3 regions of the Allobosea sp. P1_A7 genome follow, and region 1 is predicted to be linked to each of the others. Evidence: predicted binding sites of a transcription regulator. Region 1 holds the regulator's gene; each other region holds the start of a gene.
What was found. The regulator PhoB, encoded in region 1, activates phosphate uptake and scavenging genes when phosphate is short. The targets are predictions, from matches to a motif close to TGTCATNNANCTGTCAT.
Positions count from the first base shown of each region.

Region 2: a site for PhoB is predicted at 3,914-3,930, ahead of phnD (phosphate/phosphite/phosphonate ABC transporter substrate-binding protein). Genes of this name have one in related genera too.
Region 3: a site for PhoB is predicted at 3,587-3,603, ahead of AC1D34_RS10445 (DUF47 domain-containing protein). Genes of this name have one in related genera too.

Region 1 covers NZ_JBFTZN010000026.1:20,276-26,603, forward strand. The annotation lists gene pstA (phosphate ABC transporter permease PstA) at 1-283, shown strand, start outside; gene pstB (phosphate ABC transporter ATP-binding protein PstB) at 328-1,128, shown strand; gene phoU (phosphate signaling complex protein PhoU) at 1,177-1,896, shown strand; gene phoB (phosphate regulon transcriptional regulator PhoB) at 1,930-2,628, shown strand; partial or broken gene AC1D34_RS06800 (YnfA family protein) at 2,748-3,068, opposite strand; gene AC1D34_RS06805 (TIGR03862 family flavoprotein) at 3,143-4,360, shown strand; gene greA (transcription elongation factor GreA) at 4,370-4,837, opposite strand; gene AC1D34_RS06815 (DUF1801 domain-containing protein) at 5,401-5,817, shown strand; gene uvrB (excinuclease ABC subunit UvrB) at 6,003-6,328, shown strand, end outside.
Region 2 covers NZ_JBFTZN010000006.1:29,579-35,906, reverse strand. The annotation lists gene AC1D34_RS01790 (META domain-containing protein) at 1-29, shown strand, start outside; gene AC1D34_RS01785 (ABC transporter ATP-binding protein/permease) at 135-2,234, opposite strand; gene AC1D34_RS01780 (DoxX family protein) at 2,365-2,751, opposite strand; gene phnD (phosphate/phosphite/phosphonate ABC transporter substrate-binding protein) at 2,935-3,849, opposite strand; partial or broken gene groEL (chaperonin GroEL) at 4,039-4,266, opposite strand; gene AC1D34_RS01765 (phasin family protein) at 4,506-4,880, shown strand; gene AC1D34_RS01760 (efflux RND transporter periplasmic adaptor subunit) at 5,298-6,158, opposite strand.
Region 3 covers NZ_JBFTZN010000046.1:5,349-11,676, reverse strand. The annotation lists gene AC1D34_RS10465 (ABC transporter substrate-binding protein) at 1-103, opposite strand, end outside; gene AC1D34_RS10460 (IclR family transcriptional regulator) at 333-1,136, shown strand; gene AC1D34_RS10455 (NUDIX hydrolase) at 1,415-1,849, shown strand; gene AC1D34_RS10450 (inorganic phosphate transporter) at 1,903-2,916, opposite strand; gene AC1D34_RS10445 (DUF47 domain-containing protein) at 2,929-3,573, opposite strand; tRNA gene AC1D34_RS10440 (tRNA-Ile) at 3,716-3,791, opposite strand; gene AC1D34_RS10435 (methyl-accepting chemotaxis protein) at 3,910-6,315, opposite strand.

The DNA.
Region 1 (6,328 bases):
CTGGCGGGCGGCGAAATCCGGCATGGTCACCGGTATCCTGCTGGCCCTGGCGCGCATCGCCGGCGAGACGGCGCCGCTGATCTTCACTGCGCTGAACAACAATTTCTGGTTCTCGCCCAGCCTCGTCGGCGGCGTCTCCAACCTGCCGGTGACGATCTACCAGTTCGCCTCCGCCCCCTATGAGAACTGGCAGCAGCTCGCCTGGGCCGGTTCGCTGATCATCACCGTCTCGATCCTGTGCCTCTCGCTTATCGCCCGCCGTATCGTGCGGGGCGGCAAATGAACGGCCTTAAACCCTCGTCGCGTTCGATCTGAAGGAACAAGTCGATGCTTTCGACGCTGGAACTGAGCCCGCAAGCGCTTGATGCCGAGGCCCCCGTCCGGATCGCGGTCAAGAACCTCGATTTCTACTACGGCGAGCACAAGGCGCTGAAGAACATCAATCTCGACTTCCGGGACCGCCATGTCACGGCCCTGATCGGACCGTCGGGCTGCGGCAAGTCGACCCTGCTGCGCATTTTCAACCGGATCTACTCGCTTTATCCCGAGCAGCGCGCCACCGGCGAGATCCTGCTCGACGGCCGCAACGTCATCAGCAACGATATCGATGTGAACGAGCTGCGCTCGCGCGTCGGCATGGTGTTCCAGAAGCCGACGCCCTTCCCGATGTCGATCTACGACAATGTCGCATTCGGCATCCGCCTCTACGAGAAGCCGCCGAAATCCGAGCTCGATGACCGCGTCGAGGGTGCGCTGCGCCGTTCCGCGCTCTGGGACGAGGTCAAGGACAAGCTGAAGACCTCCGGCATGGGCCTGTCCGGCGGCCAGCAGCAGCGCCTCTGCATTGCGCGGACCATTGCCCAGAAGCCGGAAGTCATCCTGTTCGACGAGCCGACCTCGGCGCTCGATCCGATCTCGACCGGCAAGATCGAGGACCTGCTCGAGCAGCTCAAGACCGACTTCACCATCGTCATCGTCACCCACAACATGCAGCAGGCGGCGCGTATCTCGCAGTACACCGCCTTCATGTATCTCGGTGAGGTGATCGAATTCGACGCCACCAACACCATCTTCATGAACCCGCACAAGAAGCAGACGCAGGACTACGTCACCGGCMGCTTCGGCTGAACCGGCGCCCAGCCTTCCAACTGCTTTGCCGACAAAGGATACGCCGCGATGACTGATCACATCGTCCGCTCATATGATGCCGATCTCGAGGGGATCCGCCGCAGCCTGGCCGAGATGGGGGGCATGTCGGAGCGCATGCTCGGCGATTCGACAGTCGCCCTGGTGCGCCGCGACACCGGGCTGGCACAGAAGGTCATCAGCGCCGACCAGCGCCTCGACAATCTGCAGCGCGAGGTAGAGGAGAAGGCGGTGCTCACCATCGCCCGGCGCCAGCCGCTCGCCAACGACCTGCGCGAGCTGATCTCCGCCATCCGCATCGCCGCCGATATCGAGCGTGTCGGCGATCTCGCCAAGAATATCGCCAAGCGCGCGGTCGCCATCTCCGGCCAGTTCCAGCCGCCGTCGCGCGCGGTCGTCGGCCTCGAGCATATGAGCCGCCTGGTTCAGGCCCAGCTCAAGGACGTGCTCGACGCTTACGCCGTCAGCAACGAGCAGAAGGCCATGGAGGTCTGGCGCCGCGACGATGAGATCGACGCGCTCTATACCTCGCTCTTCCGCGAGCTGCTCACCTATATGATGGAAGACCCGCGCAACATCACCTTCTGCACGCATCTCCTGTTCTGCGCCAAGAATGTCGAGCGCATCGGCGACCACACCACCAACATCGCCGAGACGATCCACTATCTCGTCACGGGCGAAGCCTTGGACGCAGCCCGCCCGAAGCTCGACACGACCAACATCCTTCTGGACGCCGCCACCGGTGAGTGACCGGCGCCCGACACCTTTGGGACCGAGTGAGACATGCCTGCACGCATCCTGATCGTTGAGGACGAAGAGCCGCTGACCCTGTTGCTGCGCTACAACCTCGAAGCCGAAGGCTTCGAGGTTGACAGCGTCGCGCGTGGCGACGATGCCGAGCTGCATCTGCGCGATCATACGCCGGACCTCGTGCTGCTCGACTGGATGCTGCCCGGCCTTTCCGGCATCGAGCTCTGCCGGCGGCTGCGGACCCGTCGCGATACCGAGCGGGTGCCGATCATCATGCTCACCGCCCGCGGCGAAGAGACCGAGCGTGTGCGCGGCCTTGCCACCGGGGCCGACGACTATGTCGTCAAGCCGTTCTCGCTGCCCGAGCTGATCGCCCGCATTCAAGCGCTGCTGCGCCGCGCCAAGCCGGGTCATGTCGCCGGCCTGCTGGCCGCCGGCGATCTCGAGCTCGACCGCACCACCCGCCGTGTCCGCCGCTCAGGGAGCGAGCTGCATCTCGGCCCGACCGAGTTCCGCCTGCTCGAGTTCCTGATGCAGGCGCCGGGGCGGGTCTATTCCCGGGCCCAGCTGCTCGACGCGGTCTGGGGCCGCGACGTCTATATCGACGAGCGCACCGTCGACGTCCATGTCGGCCGGCTGCGCAAGGCGATCACCCCTGACAACGCCAAGGATCCGCTGCGGACCGTTCGCGGTGCCGGCTACGCCTTCGACGAGACCTTTGCGCGGAGCTGAGACTTGGATTATCGGGGACTTGGATCATCGGGCCGGATATCGAATCCGCCCGACGATCTAACCGTCTATGGTTGCATCGGCCTTCCCGAAAACCGCAATCCACCTTTCGGGCCGATACCCTAGCGCGGCCCTGCGATGATGATCGCCGCGCCGGCGAGGCAGATCAGCCCGCCGGCAATGTCCCAGCGGTCGGGGCGAAAGCCTTCCACGGCCCAGAGCCAGACGAGCGAACTGACGATGTAGACGCCGCCATAGGCGGCATAGGCCCGTCCGGCGGCTTCGCTCTCCGCCAGCGTCAGCAGCCAGGCGAACAGGGCGAGCGAAAACAGTCCGGGTACGAGCCACCAGATGGGCTTGCCGAGCCGGAGCCAGCCTCAGAACGCGAAACAGCCGGCGATTTCGAGAATGGCTGCGCCGAAATAAGCGGCGATGGTCGGCATGGTTTGTCCCTGTCGATGGCCTTCGGGGCGGGATTACCCTTGACCGCAGGGCGCGCTGACGGCAAGCCGGACCGATGCCCACACATCACATCGCCATCATTGGAGCAGGGCCCTCCGGGCTGATCGCGGCCGAGCGCCTCGCGGTGGCCGGCCACGCGGTCACGATCTACGATCGCATGCCCTCGCCGGCCCGCAAATTCCTGCTGGCCGGGCGAGGCGGATTGAACCTCACCCATTCCGAACCGCTCGACGGCTTCCTGGCCCGCTATCGCGATGCGCAAGCCTGGCTGGAGCCGGCCATTCGCGCCTTCCCGCCACAATCCCTGCGTGACTGGGCCGATGCGCTCGGGCAGGACACGTTCGTCGGCAGCAGCGGCCGCGTCTTCCCGCGCGCCATGAAGGCCTCGCCCTTGCTGCGGGCATGGCTGCGCCGGCTCGAGGGCCTCGGTGTCAGCTTCGCGCCTGGTCATCGCTGGACCGGCTGGAGCGAAGCGGGAGCTCTGACGTTCCGGAGCCGCGATGGCGCCGATGTCGAGGCGCGGCCCGACGCGACGCTGCTCGCGCTCGGCGGTGCGAGCTGGCCACGGCTGGGTTCGGATGGTGGCTGGGCACCCTTGCTGGCGGCGCGCGGCGTTGCGATTGCGCCGCTGCGCCCGGCCAATGGCGGTTTCACGGTCGATTGGTCCCAGACCATGCGAGAGCGTTTTGCCGGAGTACCGTTGAAGCGCATCGTCCTGAGCTTCGGCGGCCAATCCGTGCCCGGCGAGGCGATGATCGATGCAACGGGTCTGGAAGGCGGCGCGGTCTATGCACTCTCTGCCCCGATTCGCGAGACGATCCTGCGCGAGGGCAGGGCGGTCATCACCATCGATCTGCGGCCCGATCACGAGGCGGCGCTGCTGGTCCAGCGCCTCGCGCATCGTCGCAAGGGCGTGACGCTGAGCAATCATCTGCGCAAGGCTGCAGGTCTTGCTCCATCCGCGATTGCGCTGCTGCGCGAAGCGGCGAAGGGGCCGCTCCCCGAAGACGCGGAGAGGCTGGCCGCACTGATCAAGGCCGCGCCTCTGGTGCTGACCGGTCTCAGGCCGATCGAGCGGGCGATCTCCACCGCCGGTGGCGTCGCCGCCGCCGAGATCGAGGAAGGCTTCATGCTGAAACGCTTGCCCGGTACCTTTGTCGCAGGCGAGATGCTGGATTGGGAGGCGCCGACCGGCGGCTATCTGCTGCAGGCCTGTTTCGCGACCGGAGTCGCAGCTGCAGCAGGGATTCAGGCCTGGCTCGCGGATAGCTGAACGATCGCCTCAGGCGATCGCGATGATCTCGACCGCCTCAGTGCCGATGCTGACGCTCTCGCCAATGCCCTTGCCCATCAGCGCGCTCGCCAACGGCGCGACATAGGGCAGCGTTCCGTGTGCCGGATCGGCCTCGTCCTCGCCGACCAGCCGCCAGTTCTGCTCGCGCCCATCGGCCCGGCGGATCGTCACTGTCGAGCCGAAGCGGACGATGTCGTGCCTTTCCTGCGCAGGGGCCAGCTTGGCGCTGGCGCGCCGCGCCGCCCAGTAGCGGAACTCGCGCCGCGTCTGAGCGATCTCTGTGCGGTCGCCTCCGGCCAGCGCCGCCGCGTGTTCGTCATGCCAGCGCGCCAGCTGGGCCTCGATCTGTGCGAGCCCTTCAGGCGTCACGAGGTTCGGGTGAGGCGAGACTGGCCGGTCCGGCAGCTCGTCCAGGGTCCCTCTTTCCTCGGCTTCCTTGACGAAGGCGCGAGTCATTCTGGCCTCCTCCTATTGATCTCGGCACATCCGGCGAACCGGACCACAGCTTTCAGTGTTACGTCCTCACGACTGCTTGCGATGCAGCGCCAACCCGATGCTGGAATCTGAAGCGGCGACCACTTGGAGATGGGGATCAGGCACTGCCGAAGACAAGACCCGAACAGTCTACACCCCCGTGTCCGGCCGCACCATCAAGAGCAGAGCCATCGCGCGCTGCCCCTGGCCCCCGATCACGAGCGCAGTCCCGTTCCCAAGGGGGCAGCCGATGCCGGAAGAGCGCCGCGCTTGCGTCGGGCCGTCCGTCGCGGCCACCTTGATCCTGAGTTGCGAGACCCGACGGCGATCGTTGCGCGCGCAGGCTTCGATTGACTGACGTATAGCCCAATGATTATGAATGCAGATCAATAGCCAGAGAGTTATGCGTTGTGATCCGTGCAGACACACCGTGCTCTCCAAGACGTTTACCGGCCGGCCCAGCCTCTTCGAGAGGTTGCGCTGCGATCTCGAGCAGACGGTTGGCCCGATCCCAGAAGCGAGAGTTCCGGAGAGAAGGGAAGATCATGAGCCAGAGCGAGTCCCAGAACGAAAACTCCCCGTCTCGGATGATCGACGAGCGGATCACCGAGCTGGGCGACTGGCGAGGCAAGATGCTCTCCCAGCTCCGCGTATGGATCAGGCAAGCCGATCCTGAGGTGGTAGAGGAGTGGAAATGGCGAGGGGTTCCGGTGTGGTCCCACGACGGATTGATCTGCACTGGGGAGACCTACAAGAGCGTCGTCAAAATGACCTTTGCCAAGGGGGCCTCACTCGACGACCCATCGGGCCTCTTCAATTCCAGTCTGGATGGCAACACCAGGCGGGCCATCGACATCCACGAGGGTGAGACGATTGACGAAGGGGCATTGAAGGCTCTCATTCGCGCAGCCGTGACCCTCAACACGTCCGGCGGCTGCGGCAAGACCAAGTCCCGCGGATAAGCCTCGCTCCGTCTCGATATGCGCCGGCGCGCGATGAAAGCCGGACTTGCATCGCGCCCACCCCCGGGACCGCTTCAATCCGGCTTCTCCTGCCACGGTGTACTCCTGTCACCTGCTGTCAGTTATCCGCCTGCTGCGACGGCGTACCCCTCGCGCTCCGCCCGGTTTCGCCCCATATTGCCGCCATGCCGAAAAGCTCCGACACGACCGCCAAGGCTAAGCCTGCAAAAAAGCCCGCCTCCGCGCGCACGCCGAACTCCAAGGCCACCAAGCCCGAGTTGAAGCCGCTCGAGGGCTATCTCGCCGATCTGCTCAATCCCGCGATCAACCGCGGCAGGGCGGTCCCGGGCGGCGCCTCCGGTTTCAGCGACCAGCCGCAGGCCGGTTATGGCGAGCCGCGCCCCGGCGACACCAAGCTGAAGAAAAAGCCGAAGAAAGGCGACGCGGCCTCTGCCTTCGGCGAGGCCGAGGGCGAGACCGCTGCCTCCGTCACCGCGCATTCGCTGCAGCA
Region 2 (6,328 bases), on a different contig from region 1:
GCGAGTTGCGCTTCGACCGCGGCATCTGACGACGGTCAGCCGCCGGCTTCAGTTCTCCTGACGATCCGCCTTTCCCGACACGAAGCGTGATGCGGGAAAGGCAGACGAGCGCCCGGCTACGGGCGCTCATTGACTCACGACTGAACGACTGGCTCACGAACCATCGCGCGGGGACTGTGCGTTCCATCCGCGTTCGGCTGCATGACGACGATTTCGTCGTGCATCTCCCGCAATGTCGAGCGATGCCCAATCGAGACAATCTTCGTCTGCGGCAGTGTCCGGTCGATGAGGTCGTAGATCTCTCCTTCCAGCTTCTCGTCGAGCGAGGCGGTGGCCTCGTCAAGGAAGAGCCAGTCGGGCTTGGCCAGCAAGGCGCGCGCGACGGCGAGGCGCTGCTGCTCACCGCCTGACAAGCGCTGTGCCCAGAGGTCGACATCGTCGAGCCGGTCGATCAGGTGGGCGAGCTTGACCTGGGTCATCGCCGTCGCGATGTCGGCATCGGTATAGGTGTCGTCGAGCGCCGGGTAGGACATGGCCGCGCGCAAGGTCCCCTGCGGCAGGTAGGGGCGCTGCGGCAGCAGCATGATCCGCGCACTGGCGGGAACCCCGACCTTGCCTTCCCCGAAGGGCCAGATGCCGGCTATGGCGCGGAACAGCGTCGATTTTCCCGATCCTGACGGTCCGATCACCAGTGTCGAGCGCGCAGTGCCGAGATCGAGCCCGTCGATCCGCACGATCGGCGTGCCGTTCGGCAGCGTCAGTGTCGCGCCGTCGATATGGACCTCGTTCCCGGGGAGTTCGGTCTGGTGGATGCCCTTCTCGCCGGCCGTGGCGGCTTGCGCCTGCCCGATCGCCGCCTCGAAAGTGGTCAGGCGGTTGATCGAGGCCAGATAGGAGGCGATGGCCTGATAGCTGTTGATGAAGAACGACATCGCCGTCTGGACACGATCGAAGGCCGAGGCAACCTGCGTCATGATGCCGAGCGTGATGATGCCCGTGAAGTAATGCGGTGCGAGCAGCACATAGGGCACGACCACATTCGCCTGATTATAGGACAGGGTGAAGCTGGTCAGCTTCACCCGGCTCCAGACCAGTCGATAGAAGTTCGAGACGATGTCGCCGAAGCGCTGGCTCAGATGCCGCTGTTCGGAGGCTTCGCCGCGCATCAGCGCGATCTGCTCGGAATATTCACGCAGACGCGCCAGCGAGAAGCGGAAGTTCGCCTCCCGGCGTTCCTGCTCGAATTCGAGCCCGATCAGGGGCTTGCCGATGAGATGCGTGATCCAGGTCGCCGCGATCGCGTAGATCAGCGCCATCCACAGCAGGAAGCCCGGGATGATGATCTCGGTGCCCGGAATGGTGATCGGAACGGGAATCGACCAGAGGATGATCGAGAACGAGACGAGTGTCGAAATCTGCGACAGCAGCGGCAGGGCGAAGTTGTAGGTCTGATTGACGAAGGCGCGGGTATCTTCCGCGATACGCTGGTCAGGGTTGTCGGCAGTGCCCGCCAGCGAGATCCGGTAATGAGTGGCGTTGCCGAGCCAGCTCTTGCTGTATTTTTCCGCCATCCAGCGCCGCCAGCGGATCAGCAGCGTGTAGTTGGCGAACATCTCGATCAGGTTCGAGACCACCGAGATGGCGGCCCAGACGCTGAAGACATAGATCAGCTGATACCAGAATGACGGCGCATCCTTCTCCTGGATCGCGTTGTAGAAATCGCGATTGAAGAAGCTGAGACGAAGCGAGATGCCGACCTGCGCTTGATTCAGGATTACCAGAAAGATCAGCAGGATGACGCCGAGGCGCCCGAGCTGGATCTGATAGGTGCCGAACGGCCAAAGGTACGCCGTCGTCGTCTCGGTCGAGGAAAAATAGGGCGATGCCAGGCGCGAGATGCGCTGGATCATCGGAATGAAGGAGATCGCATAGATCAGGATGCCGAAGACGGCGACTGTCGTGGCGAGGCTGGCAGGGGGAGCGATCGCGGCCCAATCGGCAGGCCAGTAGCCAAGCTGCGCGAGCACCGAGCCGGCCCCGAAGACGACGTACTCAACACCGAAAATCCCGGAAAAGATCTTCAGGAAGAAGCTGGTCTCGGTCGAGCGATAGGTGGCGAGTGCGAGCAGCACACCCACGGCGCCCATACCGAGGATGCCGCCGCTGCCGCTCTGCTGCCCCGCCACGAGCGCGATGGCGGCGAGAGCAGCGACAAAGAAACTCAAAAGACGCATCAGGTCTTCCTTACCGGGGAACTCGCGCCAGCGTCGGCGCATGCGGATAATATCTTCTAGCCGACCGGATCAGACAAAAAAGCCCGGCTCAAGGCCGGGCGTGTCGATTTCAGCGATTTGTGATGCGACGTCAGCCGCGATCGAGCGACAGCCGGCCGGGCCCCGCGGCGAACAGCACAATGAGGCCGCCGACGACGGAGAGGTTCTTCATGAAGAGGAGCTGCTGCATCGGCTGGGCCCAGTTCAGGTGGAACAGCAGCGTCGCAGCCAGCGTGAAACCGGCAAGGGCAAGTGCTGCAAGACGCGTCTTCCAGCCGAGAACGACCATCAGGCCGCCCAGAAGCTCGACCGCGATCACGAGAGGCAGCAGAATGGCGGGCACGCCAGCCGAGGCCATGTACTGCTGTGTACCGGCATAGCCGCTGATCTTGGAGTAGCCAGCGAGCACGAACATCAGGGCAAGCAGGATGCGGCCGACGAGCTTGGCGCCGTCGGCAAGGGCGGGCGAGTTCAGCATGGAGCAGACTTTCGCAAGAGAGTGCCACAGAGCGCGGCGGAATGCCGCAGCTTGCGGGAATAGGGCTTACAACCAAAGTCGATGCAAGAGCCGGTGCGGCCCGCGGAACCAATTCCCGGCTTCCATCGGCGACTTCATTGTTGAAAACGCCTGTCGTGCCGCCTTGCGGCGGCAGATCGCCGCTCAGCCTGCGGGCTTCTGCTTGCGCCGGGCTTCAAGCTCCTCCGTCACCGCGATGACATCGAGATAGTCCTCGTGCTTCGCCGGGGCGTAAGCGGAAACCTGACCGTCGGTGTAGACCTTCCAGACCTCGGGTGCCTCCGCCTTCATCGCCATCATCGCAGCGACGAAGGCATCCTTCAGTCCCTGGGGCAGGTTGGCCCGTGTCGAGAACGGGCTGGAGGGGATCAGGGGCGAGGTCCAGATCACGCGTGTCGCGCCTGCCGGAATCATGTTGCGCGCGGTGAGGCGCTGGACGACGCCGGAGGTCTCGTTGACCTGATAGGTCGCCACCCCGTCGAACTGGCCGCGCACCAGCGCCAGGACTGAGTTGTCGTGGCCGCCGGAGAAGACGGTGCCGCCGAAATGGTTCTGCGGATCAAAGCCCTGTTTGCGCAGGAAATAGGACGGGAAGGCGAAGCCCGACGTCGAGTTCGGATCGGCGAAGGCGAAGTTCTTGCCCTTCAGATCCGCAACCGACTTGTAGGGGCTGTCGGCACGAACGACGATGACCGAGTAATAGCCTTCCTGGCCGTTGTTATCGATGTCGCGGAACAGAGGCTGCAGCTTGTCGCCGAGGACACGCCGGCCAAGCGAGTAGACCGCGGGCCCGAAGCGGGCGAACTCGAGCTGGTCGGCCCGCAGTGCCTCGACGAGGCCGGCATAGTCGCTGACCCGATAGAGTTTCACGGGAACGCCGAGCTTGCCTGTGAGATAGTCGATCACTGGCTGGTTGCGGGCGATCGCGCCCGCCTCATGTTCTGCCGACGAGACGCCGAAGCGGATTTCCTTGATGCTCTGGCGCCAGTCGCTCTGGGCCAGCGCGGGAAGGCAGGTGAGGGCGCCAAGGCCGGCAATCATGGTGCGACGTGTGAGCATATCTGGCCCCTGAAACAGTGAGCGTCATTTGCTCAGCGGGACGCGACGGCGCGATTACGGCGGGATGGCGGTTGCGTGACGCGTCGGGCCGCTGTCGCGCACCGAGGCCGAGCCAGGGGCTGGCAGACATGAAAAAGGCCCGGCTTGCGCCGGGCCTCCGTCGTATTCGCYTGAAGCGATYGACTTCGATCAGTAGTCCATACCGCCCATGCCGCCGCCGCCCGGCATAGCCGGCATGGCGTCCTTCTTGGGCAGCCCGGCGATCATCGCCTCGGTGGTGATCAGCAGGCCGGCGACCGAAAGCGCGTCCTGAATCGCCGTGCGCACGACCTTGGTCGAGTCGATGATGCCGGCCTTGACCAGATCGCCATACTCGCCGGTCTGGGCATTGTAGCCGTAGACGTAGTCCTTCGACTCTCTAGCGTGTCGGTGAGAATAATTCTTGTTCTGACCCCAATAGTGTCGGCCGGCCTGTCGCGATCGGGACGGCCGACGTTTGCCGCAATGCAACATACTCTTGACATTAATGTTGCGATGCAAAATACGGCGACCAGTCCCCGGTGGTGGTCTCTTTCACACGATCTTGGGGCGACACGTCCGGCCGTTCCGGCCCATCACTAAAGCGCCACCTAATATAAGGTGCACGGGAGAAGACCATGATCCAGAAGTTCGAGACCCTTCAGAAGGCTTCCAAAGATAACGTCGACGCAGCTTTGAAGGCTTTCGTCGCCACCTCCAAGGGCGTGCAGACCATTACCGTCGAGGCCACCGACTATGCCAAGAAGTCCTTCGAGGCCGGCACCGCCGTGATCGAGAAGCTCGCTGGCGTGAAGACCTTCGACAAGGCTCTCGAGATCCAGGCCGAGTACGTCAAGACCTCATTTGAGGGCGCGGTCGCTCAACTTACAAAGATGGGCGAGCTCTACGCCGCTCTCGCTAAGGACGCCTACAAGCCGGTCGAAGGCATCGTCGCGAAGGCCGCTCCGGCCGCCGCCGCTGCGGTCGCTGCCGCTACGAAGCAGGCCGCCTGATTTCGGCCAGCCGCCGCAAGGCGGCCGCGCTCCCAGTGAGTAGAGTTACGTAGGAAGCCCGGCTGCGGCAGGCTCTATGGAAACCGATTGGAGGCTCTTCGGTTTGACCGGAGCCTCTTTTCATTTTGCGGTACCACTTGAGGTCGGGTCACGATCTGCGAAAGGCCGCAGCAAGAACATTCGACGCACTCTGGCGCGCCGTCGGCAACATCTGCGATCTCGTCATCCCTGCAGAATGCCGAAACCTCTTCAGCTACGCCGGATATGCGTCCAATTAATCGTCCGATGCTATAATATAACAGCGTCACGTCGACGGGCACACAGCGAACAGGGATCGCGCGCGGGTAGGGCAGGCAGCCCGCAAAGCGGCTTCGATACGCCGTCGTTCCAGGAAGGTTCCGCCGGCGGCGGATCAGTCTAGCGGATGATCGATCCCTTGGCGGCCTCGTCGCGATTCGGCAGTCTGACGTTGCAGCGAACGCCGGCAAGTAGGCGATTGGCAGAATTGTCGACAACGAGCCTAATGCGGAAGGTGTCGCTCGCAGCGTCGATCACTGGGTCGACTACGTCGATTTCCGCTGCGACGGTCTGATTCAGCGGGGCATCGAGCGAGAGATCCAGCGACATTCCGGATTTGAGGCGCGTATAGTATTCAGCAGGAACGAAGATGTCGGCATGTAAGATGCCAATTTCGGCAATTGTCATTATGGGCGTCGTATCGCGGACGAATTCTCCGGGATTGAGTTTTATGTCAGTCACAACGCCGTCGACCMGGCTCTTGATCATCTTTAATTGCAGCTGAGCTTCCGAGCGCAGTAACTCCAGTTGAGCGCTTTTTTGATCGAACGTGCCCTTGCGTATGGACAGGAGGTCCTGCGCGATCTTTGTCTCGAATTCGTCGACATCGTTTATTTTGGACCACATGTTTTCGCGAAGCTTTTTCTTTCGAGCAAGCTCACGTTCATTCCATGCCAAGTTGATCTGCGCGGACTCGATCGGCATCGCGTTCTGTGCGCGGTGCCGGTCAAGTTCGACCTGAGCCTCCTCCACCCTGGTGTTTAACTTGGCAACGACGTCGCCCGTCCTAACCAAAGTGCCGCGGTCAATAAACATGGCGTCGATGACGCCAAACACCGAGCTGCCGAGTTGAATCGTTTTCTTTGGTCTGAGAAGGCACGCACTCGATTCATCTGAAGCAATGGCGCTCTGACTAAGCGATGCCAACGATCCGCACGCCGCACCCAAGCAGCCGAAGGCTAATATCAAATGACGTCGCATCACTCCCCCATGCCGTCCGCGCGTGGCTGCCGCAAGCGCCTGGTCTCTTGATCGCACGCGAACCGAATAAGGGGTTCGGAGCGATCGTTATGCCGACGATCTTTGACAAGCATCCTATCGCTTAGGGAACCAACCACAAGAATCCAACACTGATCACTTTTTTTGCCGTC
Region 3 (6,328 bases), on a different contig from region 1:
CCACGACATGCACGGTGCCCCCCTTCTTCGGTTCCTGCGCGGTGGCTGCCCCGAGCGCGAGCACTGAAGCGGCAAGCGCCAGGCCAAGTCTCAATCCGGTCATCGTTGTTCTCCCGTTCCCCTGTGCCGGTTCCGGCAGCTGCGCGAGCGCACCGGGTACGGCCTCTCTTTTCGACTGGCATCGCGGCCTGGCGGGATCGCACCCGAACATGTGCCGATTAGCAAGCTCCGCGCCATTGAAAGCCAGAGTCAAAATTCGTGTCAATGACTGACATGGCGTGTTATTAGACGACACGATGAAAGTTCAGGCGATTGGCGCTGCGAGAGGGCCGATGAACAGCGCAGGCGACAGCCGGACCGCGAAACTTCCGCCGGGCGTCCCGATCGTCAGGGCGCTCGACCGGGCCATTGCCCTGCTCCGCGCCTTCCGCCCCGAGCAACCGCGCCTCGGGCTGAGCGAACTCGCTCGCCAGGTCGGACTCGACAAGGGCACGACGCGGCGGCTGCTGCAGACATTGCAGCTCAACGAACTGGTCGAGCACGACGAACGCTCGCAGACCTATGCATTGGCGGTCGGGCTGATCGAACTCGGCAGCGCCGTCACGACCGGGCGCGAGCTTCGGGATGTGGCCGGCCCCTATCTGACCGAGATCGCCGAGAAGACCGGCGCGACCTCGTTCCTATGGGTTCATATCTCGGGCCGCGCACTCTGCGTGGACCGCGTGCGCGCCTCACTGCCGCATGTCGATGCGACATGGTTCGCGGTCGGTGCTCAGGCGCCGCTGAACTGCGGCGGCGGCCCACGGGTGATCCTGGCCTATCTCGACGAGGCGCAGCGGCGACAGGCACTGGCCCTGGAACTGCCAAAGCGCGCGCCGGCAAGCCAGACGGACCCCGACCTGCTCTGGCATGAGGCTGATCGTATTCGCGCTCAAGGCTGGGAGCTGGCCGCCGACGACTTCTTCATTGGCTTGACTGGCGTCGGCGTACCGATCTTCGACCGCAGCGGCGCGCTTGCCGGCGCACTCAGCATCTCGTCGCTGACCTCGATCGTCGCACCTGAAGGGCACCCAGCGCATCTCGATGCCTTGCAGGACGCTGCAATGCGCATCGGGGCACGCCTTCTCCCCGCCTGATCGACGCCTGCCTAAGCAGCAGGCTAGGGAAAGGCAGCTGATTCCTGTATGGGACGCAAGGCGCGCGACGAACCCGCTAATCGGCGAGCGCGCTTGCCGACTGGAGCCGACGCTCGGGCTCTCAAGGGCTTCGAGCGTTCATTTCGCTGCAATGAAGCATGGCCATCACCGCTGAGGCGGTCAATCCACGGCCTTGAAGGCGTTGGACGGCTATTCGATATTGATTTGCCGGCTTTCTAACATAGGTTCTGTTTACGGATGGGAGGGCACAGGTTTCGATGAAGAAGGCGAAGTCAGGATTGGGGAAGCCGCGCTCGCAGATCGCCGCGCTCCCCATCCGCCGATCGCCGACGGGGGAGCCGGAGCTTCTCCTGGTCACGACACGCACGACGCGGCGATGGATCGTTCCCAAGGGCTGGCCCATCAAGGGCAAGAAGAACCATGAGGCTGCGGCGATCGAAGCGCGCGAAGAAGCCGGCGTGATCGGCAAGGCCCACAAGAAGCCCGCGGGGCGCTACATCTATTGGAAGCGGATGAGCGACCACTTCGTTCTCTGCAAGGTGGCGCTCTATATTCTTGACGTCGAGCGTCGGCTTGAAAAATGGGCCGAGCACAATCAGCGGCTTTCGCACTGGTTCACGCTTGAAGATGCTGCCGAGATTGTCGACGAGCCCGGCCTGAAGGCTGCGATCCGCGCGCTGAAGTTGAATTGACCGACGTCGCGGGTTGCGCAGACTCAGCGCCCCTCGGCGGCGCCTGACCCCGGTCACCGCCCGGTCAGGAACAGGCCGGAGACAAAATAGGCTATAGCCGAGATCAGTCCTGCCATCGGCATCGTCACGATCCAGGCGAAGACGATGCCGCGAGCCACCCCCCATCGCACGGCCGTCACGCGCCGGGCGGCGCCGACGCCGATGATCGCGCCCGTGATCGTATGCGTCGTCGAGACGGGGATGCCGAGATAGGTCGCCATGAACAGCGTGATCGCGCCGCCCGTCTCCGCGCAGAAACCTTGCTGGGGTGAAAGCCGGGTGATCTTCGAGCCCATGGTGTGAACGATCCGCCAACCTCCACAGAGCGTGCCGAATGCCATGGCCGCCTGGCAGGAGATGACGACCCAGAACGGCACCMAGAACGTCTCGCCCATCATGCCATGCGAGAACAGCAGCACCGCAATGATGCCCATCGTCTTCTGCGCATCATTCGCCCCGTGTCCGAGCGAGTAGAGCGAAGCCGAAACGAACTGCAGCAGCCGGAAGGTGCTGTCGACCTTGATAGGGGCCACGCGCAGGAACAGCCAAGAGACGATCAGGACGAGGACCAGCGCCAGGGCGAAGCCGATGGCCGGAGACATGAAAATCGCGACGAAGGTCTTGCCGAGCCCCCACCAGACGATCGACGAGAAGCCAGCCTTGCTCAGCCCGGCCCCGACCAGTCCGCCGATCAGTGCATGCGACGAACTCGACGGAATGCCTGCAATCCAGGTGACGACATTCCAGACGATGGCGCCGGTCAGGGCACCGAAGATGACACGGTCATCGACGATGGCGGTCTGGACAATGCCGGACCCGACGGTCTCGGCGACATGCAGGCCGAAGAACAGGAACGCGATGAAATTGAAGAAGGCAGCCCAGAACACCGCCCAGCGCGGCGCCAGAACCCTGGTCGAGACGATGGTCGCGATAGAATTGGCCGCATCGTGAAGTCCGTTCAGGAAATCGAACAGAAGCGCGACCGCGATCAGGAAGACCAGGGCAAAGGCGACGCTTGAGAAATCCACCGGGCCAACCGCCTAGAGATGTTCGAGGACGATACGGCTGACGCGCTTGGCGACATCCTCGAAACGGTCCACCACCTTCTCGAGATGGTCGTAGATCTCTGCGCCGACGATGAAACCCATCGTGTCCGAAGTCTGGTGCGCCTTGAACAACGCCTTCAGGCCCTGGTCGTGCAGTTCGTCGGATCGCTCCTCGATGGCCCGGATATCCTTGGCGAGTGCGCCGATCGAAATCGCATGTTTCTTGATGTCGCGCAGCATCGGCAGCAGCACGACGACGCGCTCGGACGCCTGGACGATGACCGCCCCGAGTTCCTTCATGCAGGGCTCGAAGCTCGTAACCTCGAACAGCGTGATCGCCTTTACGGTCTTCTGCATCTGGTCGATGGCATCGTCCATCGAACCGATCAGCTCCTCGATATCGCCACGGTCGAAGGGCGTGATGAAGGTGCGGCCGACTTCCAGCATCACCTCCGCGGCGATCTCGTCAGCGCGATTTTCCTGGAAAAGCACCTCGGTGCAACCTGCCTCCACCGGGGTTTCGCCCCTGAGCAGGCCGTTCAGGGCCGCGGCACCTGCCACCAATGTCCTGGAATGGCTCTCGAACAGGTCGAAGAACTTGGGCTCCTTGGGCAGGAGCTTCTGAAACCAGCCGAGCATCGGCGCCTCGTTATGTCATCGATCCGTCACAATCGCGATAGGCGGTTGGTATATCGCTGTAAAGCGGCATGCCCGATCGCATGATTGTCCTGGCGGAGTGATTCCGCGGGCGGCGGTAGATTGCAAGGCGATTGAGAGGGATTGGTGGGCCGGGCCGGATTCGAACCGGCACCGGCGCTGTTATGAGCAGCGAGCTCTATCCGTTGAGCTACCGGCCCGCTCTTCGCCTAACACCCTCGCCTTCTGTCCCGCAAGACCCCAGCACGGACCGCAAACGGAAACGGCCCGCTGCGTCTCGCGAGCGGGGCCGTTGCCAGGGTGGATGAGGGGAAGCGCTCAGGCTGCCCGGGCGACCGACGCCCCGCCGTGCCCGGCGACGTGCCCCTCGCGGAACTGGAAGCGCCCGATATGCTCGGTCAGCGCGCGGGTCTGCTCATCCGTCAGCGCGAGCGCGGCATTCGTCTCCTCGACCAGCGCAGCATTCTGATGCGCCATCGTACCGATGCCGTCGATCTCGTTGTTGATGGCGGATACGTCGCTCGCCTGGCTTCGCGCCGTTTGCGAGATGCCGTTCATCAGTCCGGAGAGATCGTTGACCGAGGACACGATGCTCTCGAACATCGCCGAGGTCTCCTCGACGAGACCGACACCGACCGCGACATCGCCATGCGCGGCCTCGACCAGGCGCTTGACGTCGTTCGAGGCATCCGCCGAGCGCTTGGCGAGACTGCGCACCTCGGCCGCGACGACCGCGAAACCGCGACCGCTGTCGCCGGCGCGCGCCGCCTCCACTGCCGCATTGAGCGCCAGCAGGTTGGTCTGGAAGGCGATCTCGTCGATCATCGAGATGACTTCCGAGATCTTGTCGGACGACGCGCGGATGCGACGCATCGCGTCCAGCGCCGAGGCGACAACCTTTTCGCCCTGCTGGGCACGCTGCTCGGCGCTCTCGGCCATGCCCATGGCCTGCGAGGCTTCGTCAGCCGTCTTCTTCACGGTGCCCGCAAAGGCGCCGAGCTGATTGGTCGCCATCGAGACAGCGTTGCTTTCTTCCGTCGTACGCTCGGCGAGGTCGGTGACCCCGTCGAGAATCTCGCTCGTCGCACTGCGCACGGCCGAAACCGTATCCGAAAGCCGCGCGAGCGTGCTTTCGAACTCTTCGGCGAGGCCGTTGGCGCCATCCTTGAGCTCGGCGAAAGCGCCGTGATAGCTGCCCTCGACCCGGGTCGAGAGCTGGCCAGCCGACAGTTCGGCCAGCACTTCGCAGGTTTCCGAGAGCCCAGCCTGGACGGTTTCGAGCAGGGCATTGACGGAACCCGCAAGCGCGTTGAGCTCGGCATCGGCGAAGCTTGCCGAGACGCGGCGGCTGAAGTCGCCGGCTGCTGCTGCCTCGACCACCTGGCCGAAGGCTTCCCCCAGCTCCTGCATCATCTCACGACGGCGCTGCTGCGCCAGGGCCTCGTCCTCGATCTTCGCAGCTTCGGCGGCTCGCAGCGCCAAGGCATTGTCGCGGAACAGCAGCACGCTGCGCGCAATGTCCGAGATCTCGTCATTGCCCTTGGTCTCGACGGTTGCGTCCAGCTGCCCATCGGCAATGGCCCGTGTCGCCGTCCACAGCTTGTTGAGACGGCCGACGATCATCGGGCGGACATAGAAGAGCGAGAGCGCCAGCGCGACGAGCAGCGAGCCGAGGCCGATTGCGCCGAGCCACCACTTGCTGTCCTCGATCAGGTTGCCGGTCGACGTGCCCGCGGAATGCGCCTCGTCACGGGCCGCCTTGACCAGCGTCTCGACCTCGCGGCGCACCACTTCAGCCGCGCGATTGAGGTCCGATAGGCCGGCGCGAATAGCCCCCTGAGTCACGATGTCGCGGTCGCGCACGTCGAACAGGCCGCTGCTGCCTTCGGCGACGTTGAGGATCGCATTGACCGAGCGCACGCGGCCCTGGTTCGGCACGATCTCCTCGGCATCGGCAAGGCCGGTGCGGACAAGCTTGGCAATCGCCTGGAAGCGCTCGCGCGCGGTTCCGAGCTGCGAGCTGTCGCTGATCTGGGCGATCTCGCGCAGGATGCCGCCGAGTTCGCTGACATCGGCCTGCAGGCTCCTGGCCAAGTCAAAGGCCGTGAAGTCGCGGCCGGCAAGGGCTTTCAGCGCTGAGGTCAGTTCGTCGCCCGACAGATTTGCCGCATTCTCGATGCCATAGGCGAGATTGAATTTCGCTTCCTCAGCCTCGGTGCCGACGGCCCTGACGAAGTCCTCCCGAGCCTTCCCGAGTGTCTCGACCGCGATCTGCGCCTCGCTGGCGTTGCGCAGCCTCTGCCCCGTCAGGTCGTTGAGATCGTTGATCTGCCGCGAGAGCTCATCGATCGCCTTCTGGGCCTTTGCCTTGTCCTGTCCGCGATCGGAGATCTTGCGCAGCAGCTCGAACTGCTTGGCTTCAATGAGATCGAGCTCCCCCGTCAGCTCGGACCGTTCCTTGGCATTCTGGACTTCGCTGAAGCGCGCGGCGAGTGCCGTGGATTTCGTCGCTGCCTGCGAGAGCTCGAGTGCCAACTCGACCACCGGCATCTTGTTCTCGATCATGTCGTTGACCGTCTGGTTCACCCGGCCATAGGAAAACCAGGCGACCGCGGATGCGACGATCGTCAATACGGTCAGAATGCCGAGCGCGGCATAGATGCGCGCGGCAATGCCGACGCGCAGCGGCGTGCGCTGCCGCGTGGGCTTCTTGACCTTCTTCATAGTCGTTCTCCGG